Regions from separate parts of the Bacillus sp. NMTD17 genome, predicted to be linked through region 2. Evidence: predicted binding sites of a transcription regulator. Region 2 holds the regulator's gene; the other holds the start of a gene.
What was found. Region 2 encodes Rex, which represses fermentation and respiration genes when NADH is low (regulators of the CRP and FNR family bind a similar motif). Its sites were predicted from a motif close to TTGTGAAATATTTCACAA; they were not measured.
Positions count from the first base shown of each region.

Region 1: C6347_RS01075 (cytochrome ubiquinol oxidase subunit I) is a predicted target of Rex. The motif match lies at 4,828-4,845, and genes of this name have one in related genera.

Region 1 covers NZ_PVRH01000001.1:214,280-226,344, reverse strand. Annotated here, with positions in the region: gene cydC (thiol reductant ABC exporter subunit CydC) at 1-604, opposite strand, end outside; gene cydD (thiol reductant ABC exporter subunit CydD) at 594-2,330, opposite strand; gene cydB (cytochrome d ubiquinol oxidase subunit II) at 2,330-3,346, opposite strand; gene C6347_RS01075 (cytochrome ubiquinol oxidase subunit I) at 3,333-4,748, opposite strand; gene isdG (heme oxygenase) at 5,080-6,201, opposite strand; gene C6347_RS01065 (FecCD family ABC transporter permease) at 6,203-7,216, opposite strand; gene C6347_RS01060 (ABC transporter substrate-binding protein) at 7,213-8,151, opposite strand; gene srtB (class B sortase) at 8,170-8,922, opposite strand; gene C6347_RS01050 (ABC transporter ATP-binding protein) at 8,939-9,709, opposite strand; gene C6347_RS01045 (FecCD family ABC transporter permease) at 9,696-10,682, opposite strand; gene isdE (heme ABC transporter substrate-binding protein IsdE) at 10,716-11,603, opposite strand; gene C6347_RS01035 (NEAT domain-containing protein) at 11,679-12,065, opposite strand, start outside.
Region 2 covers NZ_PVRH01000006.1:293,714-305,778, reverse strand. Annotated here, with positions in the region: gene C6347_RS17500 (ABC-F family ATP-binding cassette domain-containing protein) at 1-1,701, opposite strand, end outside; gene moaC (cyclic pyranopterin monophosphate synthase MoaC) at 1,840-2,331, shown strand; gene C6347_RS17490 (redox-sensing transcriptional repressor Rex) at 2,347-3,000, shown strand; gene C6347_RS17485 (twin-arginine translocase TatA/TatE family subunit) at 3,028-3,207, shown strand; gene tatC (twin-arginine translocase subunit TatC) at 3,214-3,978, shown strand; gene C6347_RS17475 (NUDIX hydrolase) at 4,018-4,644, opposite strand; gene C6347_RS17470 (YdiK family protein) at 4,702-4,896, opposite strand; gene C6347_RS17465 (CPBP family intramembrane glutamic endopeptidase) at 4,893-5,627, opposite strand; gene groES (co-chaperone GroES) at 5,858-6,142, shown strand; gene groL (chaperonin GroEL) at 6,199-7,833, shown strand; gene C6347_RS17445 (DUF3231 family protein) at 8,328-8,840, opposite strand; gene C6347_RS17440 (MarR family winged helix-turn-helix transcriptional regulator) at 9,331-9,783, shown strand; gene paiA (spermidine/spermine N(1)-acetyltransferase) at 9,806-10,324, shown strand; gene C6347_RS17430 (FMN-binding negative transcriptional regulator) at 10,345-10,956, shown strand; gene C6347_RS17425 (hypothetical protein) at 11,127-11,543, shown strand; gene C6347_RS17420 (hypothetical protein) at 11,606-12,065, opposite strand, start outside.

The sequences.
Region 1 (12,065 bases), on a different contig from region 2:
CTGCATCTGTTAAATGGCTGTACAGTTCATTTCTGCCTTTTTTCATTTGAATTTGTCTCGCCCGGTTCACTAGCACTGTGACGTATGGGAAAACAAATACGAGAAGTGCCATATAAAGCAGCATCAGTCCAGCAAAAGGCCACGAGAATAGACCAAGTGCCCCAATGGATGCGGCATATAAAAGCAGCGCCCCGATGGATGGAAAGATGGTTTTTAAATAGGCGTCCTGCAGTCTCTCGACATCATCTGACAGGAGCCCAAGCATTTCACCTGTACCCAGCTTTGTCTGTTTCGCACTTCGTTCAGCCATGTCATACAGACGGACACGCATTTTTTCAATCATGGTCAAAATGAGCTGGTGGCTCGCCAGTCTTTCTGCATAGCGGGCAGCTGAGCGTGAAATACCAAAGGTCCGTACAGCTACAATTGGGACGTAGACCATGAGTATATTCTCAGGTCTTGTGGCAGCTTTTGAAATGAGAAATCCTGACGTAAACATCAGCATAGAAGCAGAGAATACTGCAATTGCCCCTAGAAACAAAACCAGCGCAAACAGCTTTTGATTCTCCTTGATATAAGGTATAAACCAGCCTTTACTGACCATGTGTGACCGCCCCCATTTGCTCCTGTACCAATTGATAATACACGCCTTTTCTTTGCATCAATGATTCATGTGTACCCATTTCTGCAATTGTTCCATGATCCATGACAATGATCTCATCCATGTCTGGCATCCAATGGAGCCTATGTGTCGCTAAGAACACAAGTTTATCTTCAAACAGCGGAAGCATTGTTTTCTTCAATTCATACTCTGTCTCAATATCGAGATGCGCCGTTGGTTCATCTAACAGCATAATTGAACGCTGGCCCAGCACCGTTCGCGCAAGCGCGATTCTTTGTGCCTGTCCGCCGCTCAGTCCTCTTCCCTGTTCTCCAATGACCTCATCGAGACCATTTGGCAGCTGCGCTACGAGCTGAGATAATCCAGCTTCACAGACAGCTCTTTCCACTTCTTCATCTGTGGCATGCGGTTCATAAAAACGAATGTTTTCTCTCAATGTCATGTGAAATAAATAAGGGTGCTGCGGCATATAGACGACTTCCTTTTGCCATTCCTTCATCTGTAAATGAACAAGCGGCTGGCCGTTTAACGTGATTTGACCTGAGGTCGGTTCAACAAAGCCGCCGAGCACATCGGTTAACGTCGATTTCCCTGAACCACTGGCACCAATGATTCCGATTTTTTTCTTCCCTTTGACAGTGAGGTCTACATCCTGAATCGAATAAGGGGCATGTTCATCATGCTGGACACTAACATCTTGCAGCGTGAGCACAACTTGTTCACCCCACTTGTCTAGCTGCACGGATTGTGTCTCCTGCGCGCGGAAGCCCTTTTCTTCTAAAATGACCTGCATCGCCTCATTCGCTTCTTTTCCATTTAGCGTCGCATGATAATCATTTCCCACTTCACGTACTGGCAGGAAATATTCCGGTGCCAGCATGAGCGCGGTCAGAGCCGGCAATAACAGAAGCTCTCCTTCAATTAATCGCAAGCCAAGAAAGACAGCGACAGTTGCAATCGACAGCATGGAAAAGAAATCAAGCGCAAATGATGAAAGAAATGCAACCTTCAGCGTGCTCATGGTCACCTTTCGATATCGCTTTGACACTTCCCCGATATTGCGGGAATGTTTTTTGCTAATGCCTAAGTAACGAAGCGTTTCAAGGCCGCGGAGAGAATCAGTAAAATGATTGGATAATTTCTCATACGATCTCCATTGTTTGGCCGCTTTACGCTGAGCGACAAGGCCTAGCAAAATCATAAAAATAATTAAAATCGGCAGCGTCACGATTAAAATGACAGCAGATGTTTCGTCTAACGTCCAAACATAGATGAGGACCATTGCCGGTATCACTGCCATGTTCACCATTTTCGGTAAAAATAGCTGTAAATACTGACGATATTGAGCAATCCCCTCCATCGCTAATGTGACAAGCTTTCCTGTACCTTTTTTCTTTGTAAAAGCTGGACCTAAACGAAAGAGTTGGTCTAACAGCTGTTTTCTGACGTCTGCTCCAATTCGGGAAGAGTAGGTAAACATGACCTTCTCCCGAATCAAGGTGAGACCGTGCCGCACCAGAAAGGCAGCAAGAAACAGCAGGACATAAGGCGTTGCCTGCGAAAGGCTTTTCCCGTCAAACAGCGTAGTAATGGCATGTGCCAGCCACTGTGCTTGGAAAATAATACTTGCTCCTTGGATGAGTGACACAATACCCAAAAGGGCAAGAAGCCCCCTTATTCCTTTTAATTGAAGCAAACGTTTGTCCATTAGTAGGTCATTGGCTCCTTACCGCTTACACGTTTACGGAAGACGTAATAGCTCCAAATTTGATACCCAAGCACAAAGGGCAGCAAAGAAATGGCAACAATCGTCATCACCGTCAGTGAATATGATCCGGATGCAGCGTTTTGAATGGTAAGATCAAACGCATGGTTGATTGAACTAATCATGACGCGCGGGAACAATGCAGTGAAAAGCATCGTCACTGTCACCATGATGCCTGCACCTGTGAATAAGAATGTCCAGCCATCACGTTCTTTTCTTATAAAGAATAGAGCCGCGACGTAACAAACCACAATCAGGACAGTTAACGGAATGGTGATGATCGGGCGTACCGTATAAATGTCTGTTTCCATGATAGATACACCGACAAATAGGACAAGAACTGGCAGCGCAATAAGCAGGACACGCTTGCCAAGCTTTCTTGCACGATCTCTTAAATCACCCTCTGTACGTAGTGTGACGAAAATCAATCCGTGCAGAAGGCAAAGAACCGTCACAGCTAACCCGCCAATCACTGAATAAAGGTTCACAAAATCCGTAAAACCAGCATACATATTCATGTCTTGATCAATTGGCATCCCGCGTAAAATACTCGTGAATAGCACACCGAGTAAAAACGGCGGCAGCAGACTGCCAAAGAAGATGACCCAGTCCCATGCTTTGATCCAAGAGGCTTTCTCCACCTTCCCTCGGAATTCAAAGGCGACTCCGCGCCCAATGAGCGCTAAGAGGAGAACCGCAAATGGTATATAGTATCCACTGAACATCGTGGCATACCAGTGAGGGAATGCAGCGAAAATAGCGCCCCCAGCTGTAATCAGCCAGACCTCATTCGCATCCCAGAAAGGACCAATCGTATTAATTAAAATGCGGCGTTCGTGCGCATCCTTTCCAAGCAGCTGCATGGACATCCCAACACCAAAATCAAATCCCTCTAAGAAGAAAAATCCAACAAACAATACTGCGACAAGAATAAACCAAATCTCGTTAAGATATGCCATGATATGCGCCTCCATCAAATGGATCTGTAGACAGGTCCGTTTCATCCTTTTGATCTGTATCCTCTTCCGAATGTGCACCTTTTTTAATTTCTCGAATGAATAGGTAGGCAAGCAAGATGGCAAGAATCAGATAAATCGTCGTAAAGCTAATGACTGAGAATAACAGCATGCCATACGATACGTTTGGCGAAATCGATTGAGCCGTCGTCATCATACCAAAGACAGTCCACGGCTGACGCCCAATTTCAGTCATGATCCAGCCAGCTGAGTTCGCAATAAACGGGAACGCAATCATCCCTACCATGAAGCGTAAAAACCATTTGTTCGTTTCGAGTTTCTTTCTAAAGCTCAAGTACAAGCCAATCATACTGGCAAAAATCATCAGCATTCCGGCACCAACCATGATTCTAAAGCTCCAGAAGGTTGTTTTCACTGGCGGAATGTAGTCTCCAGGGCCAAACTTTGCTTCATATTCTTTTTGAAGTGTCAGCATGCCTGGCACATCTCCACTGAACTTCTGATAAGCCAAGTAACTTAAAGCAAACGGAATATTGATCTCCGCAGAGTTTTCTTTTTTATCTGTGTCAATATTGGCAAATAGTGTCCAAGCCGCTGGATCTCCACTATCCTTCCAAAGGGCTTCACTTGCTGCCATCTTCATCGGCTGTGATTTCATTAAGTGCTTCGCTTGATCATGTCCAGAGAACGCCACACCTAAGCCAGAAATTAAAGCGAGGACCATGGCAATCTGGAATGATTTTTTGAAAAAGGCGATTTCTTGTTTTTTGATCATTTTATAGGCACTAACTCCTGCAATAAAGAATGCACCTGTAGCCAGCGCACCAAACAGAACGTGCGGGAATTCAACCCAAAGCTGCGGGTTCGTTACAAGAGCGCCAAAATCATTCATTTCTGCGCGGCCATTTTTAATGACAAATCCAACTGGCTCTTGCATAAATGAGTTGGCGAGTAGAATCCAAAACGCCGAAAAGATCGTACCAAGAGAAACAAGCCAAATACACAATAAATGAATCTTCTTCGGCAGACGATCCCAGCCGAATATCCAAAGTCCAATAAATGTAGATTCAAGGAAAAAGGCGAGCAGTGCTTCAATGGCAAGCGGTGCACCAAACACATCACCGACAAACCTTGAATAATCTGACCAGTTCATCCCAAACTGGAATTCCTGCAAAATCCCTGTCACCACACCTACTGCAAAATTGAGTAAGAATAGATGACCCCAAAACTTCGCCATTTTTTTATAAATCTCTTTTTTCTTGACGACATAAAGGGTCTGCATCAAGGCGACGATAAACACCAAACCTATTGACATAGGAACAAAAATAAAATGAAATAATGTCGTTGAAGCAAATTGAAATCTTGCTAAAAACAGCTCACTCACAGCCTTACATCCTCCCTTACTTTCACATGCCGAATGATTCGAAACAACTATGCTCACCACTTCACAAAATATTCACTATTTGTTCAATGATTCACAAATAATAGCCTGTTTGAAATGGTTTACTCGGTGAAATTTTACTCTTGCTTTTCATTCGGTTAGTTATTTATACCTGTACTTTACACCCATGCGCTTCAAAAATAAAGTAAATTTTACCTAAAAATTGGATGGTATTGTGTCAGTTGTTTGAATACTTTGTCAAAGATATGTGACAGAAAGTAAAAAAACGCAAAAAAATAGCGCTGCACATGAACCGCAGCGCTATGTTTCTTTTTTAGGCTTTTTTCTGTAAAGCTGGTCTAGTGACTTGCACTTCGTAGTACGTAATTTTGTTTTTTAATAGTCCTTCAGGTTTCGCTTTCCCATGAGCATGCGCATCACCAAACGCCTGAGATTTTGTCCAGTTCACAAAGTCTTCTTTTCGATTCCAGCGGGTATGAATGGTCACTTCATCGTAATCGGTTGTCTGCTGCGTGACCCATACTTCCATGCCTAAAAATCCTTCCATGAATTCTACTTGTCCCTGCTTGTTAAAACGCTTGACGAGGTGGTCAGCACTGCCTTTTTCTACTCTTACCTGGTTGTTGACAATGATCATTTTCTGTTCATCTCCCTTTGGTTGTTGGATCGAAGCGATTGGGATAATGAGCGGATGCTCACCGTCTAAGTGAACCTCAGCCTGAATCCCAAAGACTTCTTTGAAAAAGTTTTCTGTTAATACTTCGTTTGGTGTCCCTATTTGATAAACCTGACCACCCTTCATCGCAATGAGGCGGTCACAATATTTTGCTGCCTGCTGCAGGTCGTGAAGAACCATTAAAATGGTGATTCCATGCGTCTTATTCAGCTGTTTGAGCAGCTCTAGTAAATCAAGCTGATGTGCAATATCTAGGTAAGTCGTCGGCTCATCCAGAATCAAAGTCTCTGTCTTCTGAGCGAGCGCCATCGCAATATACGCCTTTTGTCTTTCTCCGCCTGACAATGTATGCAGCATTCTGTTTTCATTGATGCGGCTATTGGTCACATCAAGCGCCCACTCAATCGCTTCTTGATCTGTCTTCGAGCTCTTTTTCCAGATCGAACGATGCGGACTGCGTCCAAGTGCGACCAGCTCCCGTACGGTCATAGATGGAATGGCTGTTCTCGTCTGCATGAGAACGGCGATTTCCTTTGCAATCTCCTGAGCTGTCATCTCTTTTTGCGGTATATCGTGAATGTATATCATGCCGCTTTCGATCGATGTAAGACGTGCGGCTGCTTTAATAAAAGTCGACTTCCCTGATCCATTTGGTCCAATAATTCCTGTCACACTTCCTTTAGGAACAGCTGCTGAAATAGACGACAGCCGAAAGCCTCCTTGACTGAGACTCACGTCATCCATAGCTATCACATTCAACTTAACCCCTCCCTTTCTTTTTTAATAAATAGAGGAAGAAAGGTGCACCGATGCAGGCAAGCAGGATACCGACAGGCAGTTCAACCGGTGTAAACCATACCCGTGCCGCTGTATCTGCAAAAACCACAAGTACGCCTCCGCCCAGCATTGAGATAGGCAGCAGGTACCGGTAGTCATCTCCAATTAAAAGACGGATAAAATGAGGAACGACCAGCCCGACAAATCCAATTAAGCCACTCACACTTACAGCTGCACCAGCTAAAAGCGCCGCCAGCGCAATTAAGAAAAACCGGGTGCGCTCTACTCTAAGGCCGAGTAACTGCGCCGATTCATCACCAAGCAAAAGAAGGTTTGCCGGCTTGATGGCAAAAAAACAAAGGCACAACCCAGCAAGCGCATATGGCGACACGAAGCTTAGATGATGCCAGCTCCGTCCATTTAATCCTCCGGATAAAAAAGGCAGAACAGCCTGCACACGCTCACTATAAAGCACCATAAACCCATTCATAACCGCCCCAAGGAGGGCATTGACTGCCACTCCCGCCAAAATCAATTTCAGCGGGGAAACCCCTTGATCAAATGACAGCATATACACCACGAGTGCCGCTAATAAAGCGCCAAGGAAAGCAGCAGCTGGCAGCAAATACGTAAATTGCGGAAACACAATCATGCTGAGCACAGCAGCCAATCCGCCGCCAGCAGTCACACCGATGATGCCAGGGTCAGCGAGTGGATTCCGGACGACTCCTTGTAAAATCGCCCCTGATGCTGCGAGACAGGCTCCGACAATAAAACCGATCAAAACACGCGGCAGGCGTAAATCCATCACAATTTTCTCATGAACAGGCTGGCCTGATCCCGTCAAAGCGGCGAGTAGGTCTTGCAGCGATAATTGAACGGAACCTAATGCAAGCCCTAAGCATGCGCCTACAACTAACGAGATGAATAGTCCGGGTATCAGCCATTTTCGTCTCGACTGTCTTTTTTGAAAATCTAATTCTGTATTCATTTTCATGATGACAATCGCTTCAATCTTTTCTCTAGCTCATCAATCGCTCTCATCACTTCCGCGCCTGGGTTCGTCCCAAATAGATCACTCGGCAGAATCTCGACGTGTCCATTTTTGACAGCTGACACATCGTGCCAAGCGGCATTCTGTTTCATTTCACTCATAAAGCCCGCTTTCACATCTTCAGGATTGCTGTGAGTCATAAGCAGAATAAGATCAGGATCGGCTTCGATGACCTTTTCTGCATTGATTTGAGCGTATTGAGGGAATTTCTCGAGTGCCGGTTCATTTTCAGCGATGTTCGTCCCTCCTGCGATGTGCAGTAAATCTCCGCTTAAGGATTGAGGAAGTGCCGCCATATATGTGCCAGGTGCCCCGTATACAACGAGTGTCTTCACTTTTTTCTGAGGCTGCTTGACCTGCTTTTTCCTCTGATCGATTTGCTCATTGAGGGCTTTGGCCTTTTGCTGCTTTCCGAGCAAATCCCCGAATAACGTTATTTGACGCTGAATATCCTTCACTGAATTGGCACTTGTCAAAAGAAGCTGTGAACCAATTCCATCTATTGTAGAGATGTCCTTGCTGTTTAATTGTTCATTCCCAAGCACAACATCGGGCGTTAAGCTTGTGATGAGCTCTACATCAAATTGATGCGTTGTGCCAATCGTTTGTACAGACTTTGCCTTTTGTAAGCTGTCTGGTAATTCGGCGGCCGGACGGCCAACTACCTCACCGCCTAAGGCATACAGGATGCTCATGTCTCCAGTCGATAATGCGACGATACGCTGAGGGGATTCTTCAAACGACAGCGTTCTGCCAGTAAAATCCTTTATCTTCAGCGCACCTTGCCCGCTTCCTTTCTCTACAGGTGCTGCCTGACTGCATCCGCCGAGGAGAAGCATCAAGACGAGTCCAGCGAAGATCACATGTGAAAATTTCAACCGTCTGTCTCTCCTTTTCTAGTAAACTTTCTTTAGCTTTGCCTGTACGACAAGACGCCCATTTTTAGGTGCAAGCACATGATCACAAGTCGATAAGGTGAGGATGAGGTCATCTGTGGACACGTCTGTCTTCGTTTGATAGATTGATTTTTTCCGCACAGCTTGTAAGTAGTGCGCATATTCGCCAAGATCTTGAAAATCGGTTTGAATATAATCGAAATCCACCGTTGTTTCATACACGGCAAAAATCTCCGCCTCATAGCTTTGATACAGCGTATCGTACTGAAATGTCCGATGATCATGGAAGAAATCCTTTTTTAAATAGTTTGTGAGTCCAGCGAACATGGATCCATCCCTCATCCGATGCCCGTACACCACAGTATTCGGGCTTTCATGCAAGACGTCATTGCGATAATCCATAAAGATACTGCCTGCCCGGGTGTCGTTTTTTAAGTAATTACGGGTTAAGTAGAATGCATTATCACGAGATTGAACGATTGGGTACTGAATCATCGTGTCCTTCATATTGATCCAGCCGACAATGTCGTTGTTCACCTTCCGCAGCTCATCAAATGACGTACGGGTGGTTCCCGGTTCCCGGCTTTCAGTCATTCCTTGCTCTTGATCATACATCGTCTGAGCCTTTGCAAGCACCTGACGATTTTGATAATAGCCGAACAGTTCTAAACCAATGGCTGTACCGCTATAAATGAATACACCTAAACAGACGATCGTCAGCATACGCTGCCAGACCCGTTTTCCTCTTTTCACACTGTTTCACCTGCTTTTATATGCCAACAGGCACGATGTACATTCCTGTTTCTGCATCCTGTCTAATCGTGACGGACACATCATAAATGTGCCGCACATTCTCTTCTGTTAACACATCGTTTGGCTGTCCTTCACTGATAATTCGTCCATCCTTCATCGCAATGATGACGTCACTGTAGCGGACAGCCTGATTCATGTCGTGCAGCACCATGACAATCGTGAGTCCATGCACGACATTGAGCTCACGGATCAGCTCAAGAATGTCAAATTGATAGTAGATATCCAAATAGGTTGTCGGTTCATCTAAGAAAAGGATCGGTGTTTTTTGCGCAAGTGCCATCGCAATCCATACACGCTGACGCTCACCACCTGACAGTGAGGCGAGCGGCACCTTTCGTTTTTCCGTTAGTTTTGTACTGGACAGTGCCCACTCTATCGCTCTCTCATCCTCTTCCTTGTCACCCCCGCGCATCGTCTGGTACGGCGTTCTACCGAATGCCACGACCCGTTCGATCGTTAAATCAAGCGGTGCTTCATTTTGCTGATGGACGACAGCCAGCTTTTTTGCCAGCTCCTTTGGCTTAAATGCATTCAGCGCTTGTCCGTCTAAGTGAATCTGCCCTTTGTTTGGACAATGATTATTCGCCATCAAGGAAAGCAGTGTGGATTTCCCCGAGCCATTTGGACCGATAATGGTTGTGATTTTCCCCTTTTCGATCTGTGTTGTGACCGATTGAACGATGTCCTTCTGCTGGTCATATGAGAATGACACCTCACGAATGTCCATGGAGACGGTCCCCCCTTCTTAACAAAAAGATCAGAAACGGCCCGCCAATCACGGCCATGATCGTAGAAGCAGGAATCTCATTTGGCGCTACAAGCGTCCTGCCGAGCGTATCAGCCGTCAAAATCAGCAAAGCCCCGCTTAACGCAGAAAAAGGAATGAGTACCCGATGATCCGAGCCAACAAGCCTTCTTGAAATGTGCGGAATGAGCAAACCGACAAAGGCAATCACGCCCGCTACCGCAGCTGTCACCGCCGCGAGTAATACCGCTGTGATGGAAATCAAAAGGCGCATTCTGGTCACACGCAATCCTAAATTTTTCGCTGTCTTGTCCTGAAGAGCCAAGAGGTTACACCATCTGCTGAAGAAAAGTGCTACGACAAGGCCGACGACGCCATAGACTCCGATTAAACGGACATCTCCCCACGTTTTCATCGTGAGATTTGACTGTCCTGACTGATTGATCGTGATATTGAAATAGCTGCAAATGGTCACAAATGCTTCAGCCATTCCAGTAAACATGGCATTGATGGCGATCCCAACCAAAATCATGCGGATTGGGCTTAAACCGCCCTTCCAAGACAGAACGTACACGAGGAAACATGCAATGGCTCCGCCTAATACCGAAAATAAAGGAGAGTAGAAATAAAATTGAGGAAGCGCTGTAATCGCCATTAAAGAAAAGAAGCTGGCTCCTGATGAAATTCCAATGACGCCGGCATCAGCTAATGGATTTCTCATGACCGACTGCAGCAGTACACCGGAGACAGATAAGGCGGCCCCTGTAAACATTGCGATGAGCATGCGGGGAATTCTCAAATCTTTAATGATGTCTACCTGTGCATGTTGACCGGTGATGAGCCCTTCCAATAATTCAATCGGGGTGACATGAATACTCCCAGTAATGGCGGAATAAATAAACACGCACACCAGTAAGAGACTAACTATCAGAAATAAAATCCCTGTTTTTTTCATCTTGAACGTCCTTTTATCATTAAGATTCGCCGCTTATGACGGGTAGAGCATACGCGTTAGTTCATCTAATGCTTCTGCTGCCTTTAAATTGCCCGTTGTCCCAAATAAGCTTTCTTCGAGGTCGTACACCCGGTCTTGCTTGACCGCATGAAAATGCTTCCAGATGTCATTTGTTTTAAATTCTTGATCAAACATGCGGACAACTTCATCTGGCATCCCATGTGCGGCCCGGAGTATGATATCTGGATTGGCTTTTTGTAAATACTCCGTATTAGATGCCAAATACTCCATTTTCTCACCTTTGACAATGTTCTTTCCGCCTGCGATACGTACAAGATCACCAATATATGAATTCTCTGTTGCCACCAAATAACTGCCCGGTACACCAAGCAAAATCAGAACGGACGGCTTGCGCTTTCCCTTCGTCTTCTCTTGTATGTCTTTCTTTTTTTGTTCAAAGTCAGACACGATGCGCTCGGCTTGTTTCTTTCTGTCATACTGAGCTCCAAGCTTCGTGATCGCCTTCTCCATGCTACCAAGGCTCTCGAGATTTAAGTATGTGGCAGGGACACCTGCTTGCTGAAAGGGTGTCTCTAAATCATATTGAAGGGTTGTGACAGACAGGACATCTGTCGGTTTAAGTGATTGGATGATTTCCATGTCCGGGCTCATTGGATTACCGACTTCCGGCAGTCCTTTATAACGAGCTGGCAAGGATTTTTGACTTGTTGGCACCCCGACAAGATCCACCTCTAAAGCATCCATAATCTCCACAGCAGCTACAGTCGTTGCCACAATGCGCGCACTTGATTCTGCGCTTTTTTTGCCTTTCGCTGAACTTTCGGCTGACTGTGAGCAGCCCGATAAGATCACGCACACACTAAGAGCAGCGATCAGGGTACATAACATTCGATGCTTCAAAAACAGAAGCCTCCTTTCGAAAAAAGAGAGTGGATGCGCCGAGAGAAATTGCGCATCTCACTTAAACTAATCCATCTATCTTGTTCTTGTTTGATACTTTCTTACGAGTACGAATAATGACCCGCCGAATAAAAGAATATACACCCAAAAAAGAGAGGTATCTCCTGTTTTCGGATTCAACTGTCCAGTCTCAGACTTGGTTTGGTCATCTGATGGAGTAAATGTCATCTGCTCTGCGCCTGTTTCCTCTGGCGCTAGATTTTCAAGCTGATTTGTTTGAGAATCGCGATCATTTGGATTTTTGACAAAGCCGATACTCTCATCGTCTCCGATTACCATAGCAATGCCGCTTCCTTCACCAAGAGTGATTCCTTTTGTGTCATAGACAAGTTTGACATCGTACTGCTCATGATAATTCGCAGCCGGAATATCAATTTTTACGCGTGCTGCTTGAGCAGTGCT
Region 2 (12,065 bases):
TTTTTCTTCCGCATAAGAAAGCTTTGCTGTTTCTACTGGCTTTGCTGCTTGTTTTTTAAGCGGTTCATTTTCTTGAAACGCCTCAAGCTCTAATTGTTCATTTTTCTTTTCAAGGTAGTAGTCATAGTCACCAAGGTATTCTTTTGTTTCCGCTCGCGACAGCTCGAATACTTTCGTTGCTAGTCGATTAATAAAATAACGGTCATGCGAAACAAATAAGATGGTTCCTGGATAATCGATCAGCGCATTCTCTAAAATTTCCTTACTATCTAAGTCCAAATGGTTCGTAGGCTCATCAAGTATTAGGAAATTGGCTTTTTGGAGCATCAGCTTTGCCAGGGCAAGCCGGGCTTTTTCTCCACCGCTTAATGCATGAACGGGCTTTAAGACGTCATCACCAGAAAAAAGGAAATTCCCTAAACATGTCCGAATTTCTTTTTCATTCATATGAGGATAGTCATCCCAAAGCTCATTGAGCACTTTTTTGGAGGATGTCAGTTTGGCTTGTTCTTGGTCATAGTAGCCGATCGTGACATGAGATCCAAAGGTGATGTCGCCTTTTACAGGCGTTAATGTGTTCGTTAACGTTTTTAAAAGGGTTGATTTCCCGATCCCGTTAGGACCAATGAGTGCCACGCTATCCTCACGTTTGATCTGAAAAGAAAGGGAGGATAGGAGCGGTGTTTTTTCATCATAACGAATGTCGAGATCATGTACCTTCAGCACATCATTGCCGCTTTGTCTCGTAATATCAAAATGAAAGTTTGCGGATTTTTCATCACCTAATGGCTTATCTAAACGATCCATCCGTTCCAGCTGCTTGCGTCTGCTCTGAGCGCGCTTTGTGGTTGAGGCTCTTGCCAGGTTGCGATCTACGAAGTCTTGGAGCTTTGAGATTTCTCCTTGTTGCTTTTCGTAGAGCTTCATATCACGCTCTAGCTGCTCAGCTTTCAGTTCAAGATACTTACTATAGTTGCCTGCGAACTTTTTCATGGCAGTTCTTGAGACTTCATACACATGGTTCACCACTTTGTCTAAGAAGTAGCGGTCATGGGACACGATCAGAATGGCGCCTGTATAATTTTGCAAATATTGCTCCAGCCATGATAAGGTATCAATATCTAAATGGTTGGTCGGCTCGTCCAGAATTAAGAGTTCTGGTTTCATTAATAAGAGCTTTCCAAGCGCTAGACGGGTTTTCTGGCCGCCGCTTAAGGATTGAACGGTTGTCTCATCTTCAAAGTGACTAAAGCCCAGCCCATGAAGAATGGAGCGGACATCTGCTTCGTATTGATAGCCGCCTTGATCTTTAAATTCCTGCTGCAGTCTGTCATAGGTTTTCATGAGGGAATCCAGCTCAGAACCTGTGGAGGAAGCCATTTTCTCCTCAATGATTCTCATCTCTTGTTCTATCCCTTTTAAATGATCAAAAACCGATAATAATTCGTCTTTTAACGTACGTGTAGATGTCACATCGGTATGCTGTGCTAAATAGCCGATCGATAGGTCTTTCGGTTTGATGATCTCACCTTGCTCGTAAGACAATTGACCGGCAATGATTTTCAAAAGCGTGGATTTGCCTGCGCCGTTACGACCTACAATGGCAATCCGATCCCTTGCTTTGACTTCTAATTTTATATTCGTTAAAACGGTATCAGCACCAAACGATTTGGACAGCTGATTCACTTGTAGAATCATCATGTAACTTCACCTCTGCTATAATATGTTAAGTGTAGCTTATCAGCAGTAAACCGGCAAATGTTACATACAATCGCCATATTCAAATGAAAGACAGATAGGAAAAAATAGTGTATCATTTGAGTGAGGGAGCGTTGAAAGATGAGTCAATTTAGCCACTTTAACGAACAGGGAAGAGCAAAGATGGTCGACATTAGTGACAAATCGTCTACAGTGAGAACCGCCGTTGCTGCTTCAAGCGTTCGTATGATAAAAGAAGTGTTTCATAAAATACAACAACGTGAAATTGGAAAAGGGGATGTGCTGTCTGTTGCACAGGTTGCTGGCATCATGGCAGCAAAGCAAACATCTACCATCATTCCAATGTGTCATCCGCTTGCACTAAAAGGCGTGGATATCTCCTTTGATTGGGAGGAAGACGGAAATGCGTACATTCTGAACATACAAGTACAGGTGAAAACAAAAGGAAGTACGGGTGTGGAGATGGAAGCGCTCACTTCTGCTTCAGTATGTGCACTGACCGTTTACGACATGTGCAAAGCGATTGATAAAGGCATGATCATCGGTCCTACCTATTTAATTGAAAAGACAGGCGGGAAAAACGGTGATTTTCACAGAGCATCTGATATTTAAGTTGGAGGACCTTATATGAATATAGATCAGTCAAAAATTCCACAAGCGACAGCCAAACGTTTGCCGCTATATTACCGTTTTTTAAAAAATCTGCATGCATCAGGAAAACAAAGGGTGTCATCGGCAGAGCTTAGTGATGCAGTCAAAGTGGATTCTGCCACCATTCGCCGAGATTTTTCGTACTTTGGTGCACTTGGGAAGAAAGGGTATGGCTATAATGTCGATTACCTCTTGACCTTCTTCAGAAAGACACTTGACCAAGATGAAATGACCAATGTCATGCTCATCGGTGTCGGGAATTTAGGGACTGCTTTTTTACACTATAATTTCATCAAAAATAATAATACAAAAATTTCAATGGCTTTTGACGTCAATGAGAGTAAAATAGGAAGTGAGATAGGCGGCGTGCCTGTCTATGATTTGGATAAGCTTGAAGAGCATGTTCAAGAGGTAGGAGATATTCCTGTTGCCATTTTGACAGTACCTGCCGTAGCAGCTCAATCCATTACAGATCGTTTGATTGCCCTTGGCATCAAAGGAATCCTTAACTTTACGCCGGCTCGATTGAATGTGCCGGAACACATTCGAATTCATCATATAGATTTGGCGGTTGAACTTCAGTCTCTTGTGTATTTCTTAAAGCATTACTCTGTTACACAGGAGGATTGACGAAAAGGGGTAAAGGGGGTGGAGCAAATGGGTCCGATTGGTCCTGGAAGTTTGGTTCTGATTGCGATTGTTGCGCTCATTATTTTTGGGCCGAAAAAGCTTCCTCAATTAGGAAGAGCAGCAGGAGATACATTACGTGAATTTAAAAATGCCACAAAAGGTTTAGCTGATGATCAGGAAGAAAATAAGAAAAAAGAAGATCAGTAGAATAGGATGAGCTTCATGAATGTCAAAGATATGCCGCTTATGGAGCATATTGTGGAACTGCGAAAACGTTTAGTGATCATTGCGATGTTTTTTGTTTCCTTTATGGTGGCAGGTTTTTTTCTCGCTAAGCCGGTCATTGTGTATTTACAAAATACGGATGAAGCGGCGACACTGACGCTGAACGCGTTTAAGCTCACAGATCCTCTGTACGTGTTTATGCAGTTCGCATTTGTCATTGCTTTGGTTTTGACGTGTCCCGTGATTTTATATCAGCTATGGGCATTTGTGAGTCCTGGCTTATATGATAAAGAAAGAAAGGTGACACTTGCTTACATTCCGATTGCACTTCTTTTATTTTTGAGCGGTGTGGCTTTCTCTTATTTTATTTTGTTTCCCTTTGTCGTCGATTTTCTGATGCGGATGTCGAATGATTTAAATGTAGAGCAAGTGATTGGGATTCATGAGTATTTTACATTTCTGATGCAGTTAACACTTCCATTTGGCTTTTTGTTTCAGATGCCCGTTGTGTTGATGTTTCTCACAAGACTTGGCATCATCACACCGATGTTTTTATCAAAAATACGGAAGTATGCCTATTTTGTCCTCCTTGTCATTGCCGCACTGATTACACCGCCAGAGATCGTTTCTCACCTCATGGTTACCTTGCCGATGCTCGTTTTGTACGAAGTGAGTATTGTCATTTCGAGAGTGACCTATCGCAAAATGCAGCAAACAGAGACAGAGGAGAAAGAAAATTATGATGTCTCATAAAAAAGCATCGTGATCCAAATAAGGGTCACGATGCTTTTTCTATTGTGAAAGGAATTGATTGATCGCTTGAAATAGATGTTGATAATAGGCAGGCTCATGCGGGACAAAATCTTGTACACAGACTACTCTGTTTTCCTCACGTTGTTCTTCGGCTTCATCCACTTCAAAGCCCTCCAGATGAATATTTTCACATTTTCTCATGAAAAGCTGCTGTGCATCCATTAGCTTTGCTCTGTAAAGTCCAGCGACTTCTTCTTTTTGTAATTGAACGTTCATCTCTTCTTCTTGATGAATGTAAAGATATACATGGCTAAATTCACGATCGATGAAATTTGGCAGATGGATTTCATCCTGTATAACTCCTGCAAAGTTCAGATCCTCAAAAGGGATAGAAAGACCAAGCTCTTCTTTTACCTCTCTCATACCGTCAGAAGGCTGTTCATTTGCAAGAAGGTGGCCTGCTGCTGTGATATCAAACAGAGCAGGAAAATCTTTTTTTGCGGGGCTTCTTAGCTGAAAATAGAGATACACGGTGTCATGTTCCTTTTTGAGAAGCCAGAAATGAAAGGTTTCGTGCCAAAGGCCTTGGGCGTGGATATCTGAACGGGGTGCAACTCCAATCGCTTCATGCTGCTCATTTAAGATGTTCAGTTTTTCTTGTTCCATGAAAACTTGTCCTCCATAAAAAAACCATTTTCCAGAGATTAGAAAATGGTTTTTGATTTATTTTTGCTGCTGTTTTTTGAGTTTGACAGAGAAGGCAAACATTTTAAACGCGATATTGATATTATAGGCCGCAAACACCATCAGCAAAATGCTGTAAAATGACCACATGTCACCTGGATTTTGAATGGCCATATAGGTGAAAGCAACACCTACGGCAAAATAAATGACGCCCCATACGACAGGGTTTCTCATGAGAAAAAGCCTCCAATAATCATTTGCATTGTTTGAGATTGTTCTTCAATCATTTTTCTTACTGGCTCAATCTGCACAAGAATGACGAGCGAGTTCATCAGCATATGAGCTCCGATTGGAACAATGATTCGTTTTGTTTTCGCATATAAAAAGGCAAAGGTAAAGCCCATCGCAGTATAAAGTAAGATATGAGCAAAATCATTGTGTACAGCTGCGAATACCACTGAACTGACAAGCGCTCCAATAAAGAAGTTCGTTTTTTCATAAATCACACCAAAAATGATTTTTCGGAAAATGATTTCCTCTAATATCGGTCCAATCAGGGCGATGACAATTACAAGCCATGGAACTGCATCCATAATGGATAAGATGGCTTGAGTATTTTCGGATTCACGGCCAATGCCAAATGCATATTGTTCAATCGCTCCTGCAATCGATTGTGCAAAGAGGGAAAGAAAGAAACCGCCAATGATCCAGGCGATAGCTACCCCGACTGAAACCGGTGCTTCATTTCGAAGTGAAGCTTTTGGCACAGTCCGAAGAATGAGCAGAATAATGATTAATCCGATACAGAAGCTGATGATTGTCCATGTTCCTGACAATTTAGAGAGCTCTGTTTGTGTCATCGGTGTCTGAATGAATCCTAACCATTTCATGATGAACACATAAGGAATCGCAGAAACCTGCACCAATATATACGTTAAGATGATGTACCAATATTGTTTTTTCAAGTAACGAAAACCCCTTTACTAAAAGAACTAGATTTATTGTAACACAAGTCTTCTTTTTCGATGAAAAGGAAAGAATCTGAGTTGAAAAAAGATCATGAAAGCGTAAAAATTTTTAAAGGTTTTTACTTGAAATTACAGAAGACATTCTTTATTATAATAAATGTGTTAGCACTCACTGGTGATGAGTGCTAAAAAAAGACTACATATAAAAATTGAGGAGGTTGTTTCTTATGTTAAAGCCATTAGGCGATCGCGTAATCATTGAACTCGTTGAATCTGAGGAAAAAACCGCTAGCGGTATTGTGTTACCGGATTCTGCAAAAGAAAAACCGCAAGAAGGTAAAATTGTTGCAGCAGGTTCAGGTCGTGTACTTGAAAGTGGTGAGCGCGTTGCGTTAGAAGTAAACACAGGCGACCGCATTATCTTCTCAAAATATGCAGGCACTGAAGTGAAATATGAAGGCAAAGAATATTTAATCCTTCGTGAGAGCGACATTTTAGCTGTTATTGGTTAATCACATAAAAAAACATTGAGATATATTTCTAAAAAGACTGAGGAGGTTTCGTTATTATGGCAAAAGATATTAAGTTCAGTGAAGAAGCACGTCGCGCGATGTTACGTGGTGTAGATGCACTTGCAGATGCTGTAAAAGTAACTTTAGGACCTAAAGGACGTAACGTGGTTCTTGAGAAAAAATTCGGTTCTCCACTTATCACAAATGATGGTGTAACGATTGCAAAAGAAATCGAATTAGAAGATGCATTTGAAAACATGGGTGCAAAACTTGTGGCTGAAGTTGCAAGCAAAACAAATGACGTAGCTGGTGACGGTACAACTACTGCAACAGTTTTAGCTCAAGCAATGATCCGTGAAGGTCTTAAAAACGTAACAGCTGGTGCAAACCCTGTTGGCGTTCGTAAAGGGATCGAAGAAGCAGTGAAAGTAGCACTTGAAGGCTTGCAAGAGATTTCTAAACCAATCGAAGGCAAAGAATCAATTGCTCAAGTTGCGTCTATTTCTGCAGCAGATGAAGAAGTAGGCAGCCTAATCGCTGAAGCAATGGAGCGTGTAGGTAACGACGGCGTTATCACAATCGAAGAATCTAAAGGGTTCACAACTGAGCTTGAAGTGGTTGAAGGAATGCAGTTTGACCGCGGATATGCTTCACCATACATGGTGACTGATTCTGATAAGATGGAAGCGGTTCTTGAAAATCCTTACATCTTAATCACTGATAAAAAGATCACGAACATTCAAGAAATCCTTCCTGTACTTGAGCAAGTTGTACAACAAGGAAAACCATTATTGATCATTGCTGAAGATGTAGAAGGCGAAGCACTTGCAACTCTTGTTGTGAACAAACTTCGTGGTACATTCAACGCAGTGGCAGTCAAAGCACCTGGATTCGGTGACCGTCGTAAAGCAATGCTTGAAGACATCTCTGTTCTAACTGGCGGAGAGTTAATCACAGAAGACCTAGGACTTGACCTGAAATCAACTGAAATCGGTCAGCTTGGTCGCGCGTCTAAAGTTGTTGTGACAAAAGAAAACACAACCATCGTAGAAGGCTCAGGAGATTCTGCTCAAATCGCAGCACGCGTCAACCAAATCCGTGCGCAAGTAGAAGAAACAACTTCTGAATTCGATAAAGAAAAATTACAAGAACGTCTTGCAAAACTAGCTGGCGGCGTCGCTGTCATCAAAGTTGGGGCTGCAACTGAAACAGAACTAAAAGAGCGCAAACTACGCATCGAGGATGCACTGAACTCAACTCGTGCAGCAGTTGAAGAAGGTATCGTATCCGGTGGTGGTACAGCACTTGTGAATGTATACAAAAAAGTCGCTTCAATCGAAGCAGATGGTGACGTTCAAACAGGTGTAAACATCGTTCTACGTTCTCTTGAAGAGCCAATCCGTCAAATCGCTCACAACGCAGGTCTTGAAGGATCAGTCATCGTTGAGCGCTTGAAAAACGAAGAAATTGGCGTAGGCTTCAACGCAGCAACAAACGAATGGGTAAACATGATCGAAAAAGGAATCGTTGACCCAACAAAAGTAACTCGCTCTGCACTTCAAAACGCAGCTTCTGTTGCAGCAATGCTTCTAACAACTGAAGCAGTCGTTGCTGACAAACCAGAAGAAGGCGGCTCAGGCGGCGGAATGCCGGATATGGGCGGCATGGGCGGTATGGGCGGCATGATGTAATCAGGGTTTCAAAACCTTGTTATATCAACGTCTGAAATAATAATATGCTTTTCTTGTCGTCGTATTTGTCCTTGTGTTATTAAAAACAAGGCAACCTGTGACAAATAAGTTAACTATAGAAGAAGGCCTTTCATCAGTTTGCAAAACTGTTGGGAGGCCTTTTCTTCCATATTAACAGTCATATGAGTATAGATATTCCTATAAAAGAGAAAGGCTACTCTCGAAGTTTTTAAACCACTGGTTAGTTGCTATCAATGTTTAAACAACCTATAGTAATAGGAGCTTTTAAATCTGAGGAAGATATTTTTAGGTATATTAAAGGAATTGATCTTCTAGTGCTGATGATGTTGGCTCAGAGGCAATCGATGGGAATGGAAAAATATAATGGCTGTAAAGAGAGTGACGGAGAGTTTTCAATTTGTAGAAAGTATAAAGCTTAGCAAGAAAAGAGTAAACCCTAAAAGTCTACTCTTTAATGTTTAATCATCTTATTATTAGCAATCTTCTGCTTTGCTATGATGAAGAGGTGGTGGAATTAACCATCCTTTTTCTTTGTTAAGTCTAAGGGCTTTTGCTCCAAGTGCTGTCTTTTGAACATGAAACTGTCCAAACATCATAGCTATGTCTTCTCGAATGGATTGCCCCATAATTGTGCTACACGATACTAAGCCTGCCGCAATGTTCGCCGAAAGACCAGCGGCTATTTCTGGATCTTGAAAACGTGCCCCTACTGGAATATCGTCTATACAAGCTTTAGGTCGTTCAGGAGGTGTTGGAGGTAAGCCGATTCCATTTTCTTTTAATAAAGTTTCAATTTCTTTGATTTCTTGTTGCCCACCCTGAATAGCTTCTTCAATTAATTTTTGTAAGTCTTCGTCACCTGCATGGTTTAAGTGGGTTTGATAACCAGCAACTAAACCTTTAGCTACCATCAAGTAAGACCATGTACCAAACACTTCACCATAGTGCATAGGTTCATCCGTTGGATTTCCACTTAAAATTCCCATTGTCATCCTCCCTAATTGTAAAATATTCATTAAGCGACCTTCCTTTCTTGACGATTGGTCACCTTTTTATAGTTCCTAAATTAAACCATTATATTCATCATTTTAATGATGGTTGTTAAAGGTAAAAATTCTAATTTTAATCTATGTGGACTCTTACGAATAATGGCTAATAAAACTGGAGAGATTATGTTATAAAAAGAGGCGGTTGCATAAAGGGAAATTATCTTCTAGCAACGAATATATATGATAAAATGTAGTGGCATATTATGAGCTCTCTTCTTCTTTTTCCCATTGCCTAACCACCTTCGTTCGCGATGATCAGAGATCGTTATTTTTTGTAACGATTACCACTATTAAAGAAACGAGCGAAATAAAGAAAATGAAAAAACACTTTCTCAATGAAGGTGTTTTTTTATTGTGTTTACAACAAAAATAAACTATAATATTGTTATGTTTTATGTTGTAAATGCAACAAAAGGAGTCGTGATAAATGAGAGAGATTTTGCGAGAGATTGGCGTCATCGCTCGGGCGCTTGATTCTATAAGTAATATTGAATTTAAAGAGTACGATTTAACGAAGGGGCAGTATTTGTATCTTGTGCGTATCTGTGAAGAGCCTGGCATCATTCAGGAAAAGCTGGCGGAAATGATCAAGGTGGATCGAACAACAGCTGCTCGTGCTATCAAAAAATTAGAACTGCATGGTTTTATTGAGAAGAAAGATGATCGAGTGAATAAAAAAATCAAAAAGCTGTTTCCCACTGATAAAGGGGAAGCGGTATATCCAATGATCAAACGAGAAAATGATTATTCGAATCAAGTAGCGCTGGATGGATTTTCTGAAGAGGAAGCAGAACAGATATATGAGTATCTTCTAAGGGTGAGAAAAAATATCGAAAAAGATTGGGATTATGTGAAAAAAGGAAATAAGAGACGCTACTAAATGATAAGGAGTGATGACTTCAATGACCGTCACTTTTATTCCATGTAATGAACAGCATATAGAAGAGCTGCAAAAAGTCGGTATCGACACATTTATAGAAACCTTTCAGAATCAAAACAAAGCGGAACATATCGATGCTTACGTAAAGACAGCCTTTCATCCGAACCAGCTGTTAAAAGAATTACATCATCCATCTTCACAGTTCTATTTTGTTCAAGTGAATGGCGAAGTTGCTGGTTATTTGAAGGTCAATATGGATGATGCGCAGTCAGAAGAGATGGGAAGTGAAGCGTTAGAGATTGAAAGAATTTATATTAAGCAGTCCTTTCAAAACCAAGGATTAGGCCGATATTTAATCAATCAAGCCTTTGAGATCGCGAAGAAATATCATAAACGTGATGTTTGGCTTGGGGTGTGGGAGCACAACAAAGCGGCCATCGCATTTTATCAAAAGCTAGGGTTTGTTCAAACAGGAGTGCATGCATTCCTTATGGGGGACGAAGAGCAAATGGATCTCATTATGACCAAAACACTGAGCTGATCTAAAAGGGGGAAGAGAACATGCATGTTCCATCATTTTTTCAAATGAAAGATATGGAGAAAATCAAATCATTTATTCAATCAAATTCATTTGCAACAGTTGTGACCACAACGGATGAAAAACCCATTGCGACACATATTCCAGTGAGTTTTCATCAAGTTGAAGATTCGTATGTGATTACAGGGCATATGGCGATTGGAAATCCACAGTGGAAAACGTTTGAAGAAAATGAGAAGGTGCTCGTCATCTTTCAAGGGCCGCATGCCTATATATCCTCTTCATGGTATGAAAAAGAAGCCGTACCGACATGGAATTATCAGGCAGTCCATGTATATGGAAAGGCTGTGCTGTTAGAAAAAGGGGAACTGGTAAAAGAATTAACCACGATGCTGGAAACATACGAAAGCCACAGAGAACAGCCTGTTTTATGGGATACATTGTCTGATGAACTGTTAGAGAAACAAATGAAAGGGATTGTGGGCTTTAAAATCATCATTGATGAAGTTCAGGCTGCTTTTAAACTAAGCCAAAATCGCCATGAAAGGGATTATGCTCACATCATTGAAAAGTTGGAAGCAGAGGGTGACCTGGAAATGGCTGATGCGATGAAAAAGAGAGTAAAGGATGTATGAGAAAAGCACTCTTATGATCAAGAGTGCTTTTTTTGTTTTGAGAGAAATGAGATATCTTGGCTTATAATGTCACATTTTCTTTAAAATTACATAAAAAAATTCACTATTTCCATAAAAAATCAGATCAATTCCTTATAATAAAAGTATCTGAGAATGGGGAGTGAGTCGAGATGGACCAAAACTTGCTGCAAATGAATCGAGTGAGATCAGAGGATGAATTAGCTGTTGTGAATATATCTTCTACAGAAATTGGGGCGCTGTCAAAGGAAGCGGCTGAGCGGATTTTACAAACGAAGGATACGGATGATATTCATTTACTGATGTATGTCCCGATTGAAAAGAAAGCAGATTTGATTTGGTTGATTGAAAGTGTTGGACAGGCGTTAGAAGATGAGGATGACGATAACGTTGCACTTGAATTGGCTGATTTGCTCTATTTCTTTGTCATTCCATTTTATAAGGAGTATATTTTGAGGGAACATCATTTGTATGAGTGTATAGATGATTTGTTGGTACGAATAGCATCAAGGACTCACTCAGATATTCACACACTAGTCGATGCGATGAGAGACGATTTGACTGAATAAACATGAAAAAAGGCTTGTAGAGAAGTCCTCTACAAGCTTTTTTCATCGTAAAAAACCATAAATTATTGGGCTCTTTCCCACGTGATTTTTGTTTCATTTGTTTTTTTCTTTCCTTTTGCCAGTACTTTGCCGTTTTCTTGTTTTACGGTGATGTTTAGGTCGTAAAAGGAATAGAGGGCGCCAAGGCTGTCATTTTCTGGTTTGTGCAGATTGTTTTCTTTTTCAGTTGATGCCCCGATAGCCAGCGTCTTGGCAAAGTTTAAACCGATGACTTCAGCGTAATCACTATTGGTATCAGAGGAAGCTGTTACATTTAAAGAAATGACTTTTTTCTTTTGATCAACAGTGATATCCGTGTCTTTTATAAGTTTAGACTGTTCCATGACTTCTTTCGTTTCTTTTTGAATGCGTTCATTAATCGTTGGAAGTGTCTTCGTTTCTGTTTTTTGTTCGTTTGTCGTATTCGAGCAAGCTGCTAGTATGAAGAGACTTGCAACTAGGCTCATGAAAACAAGTAGACTT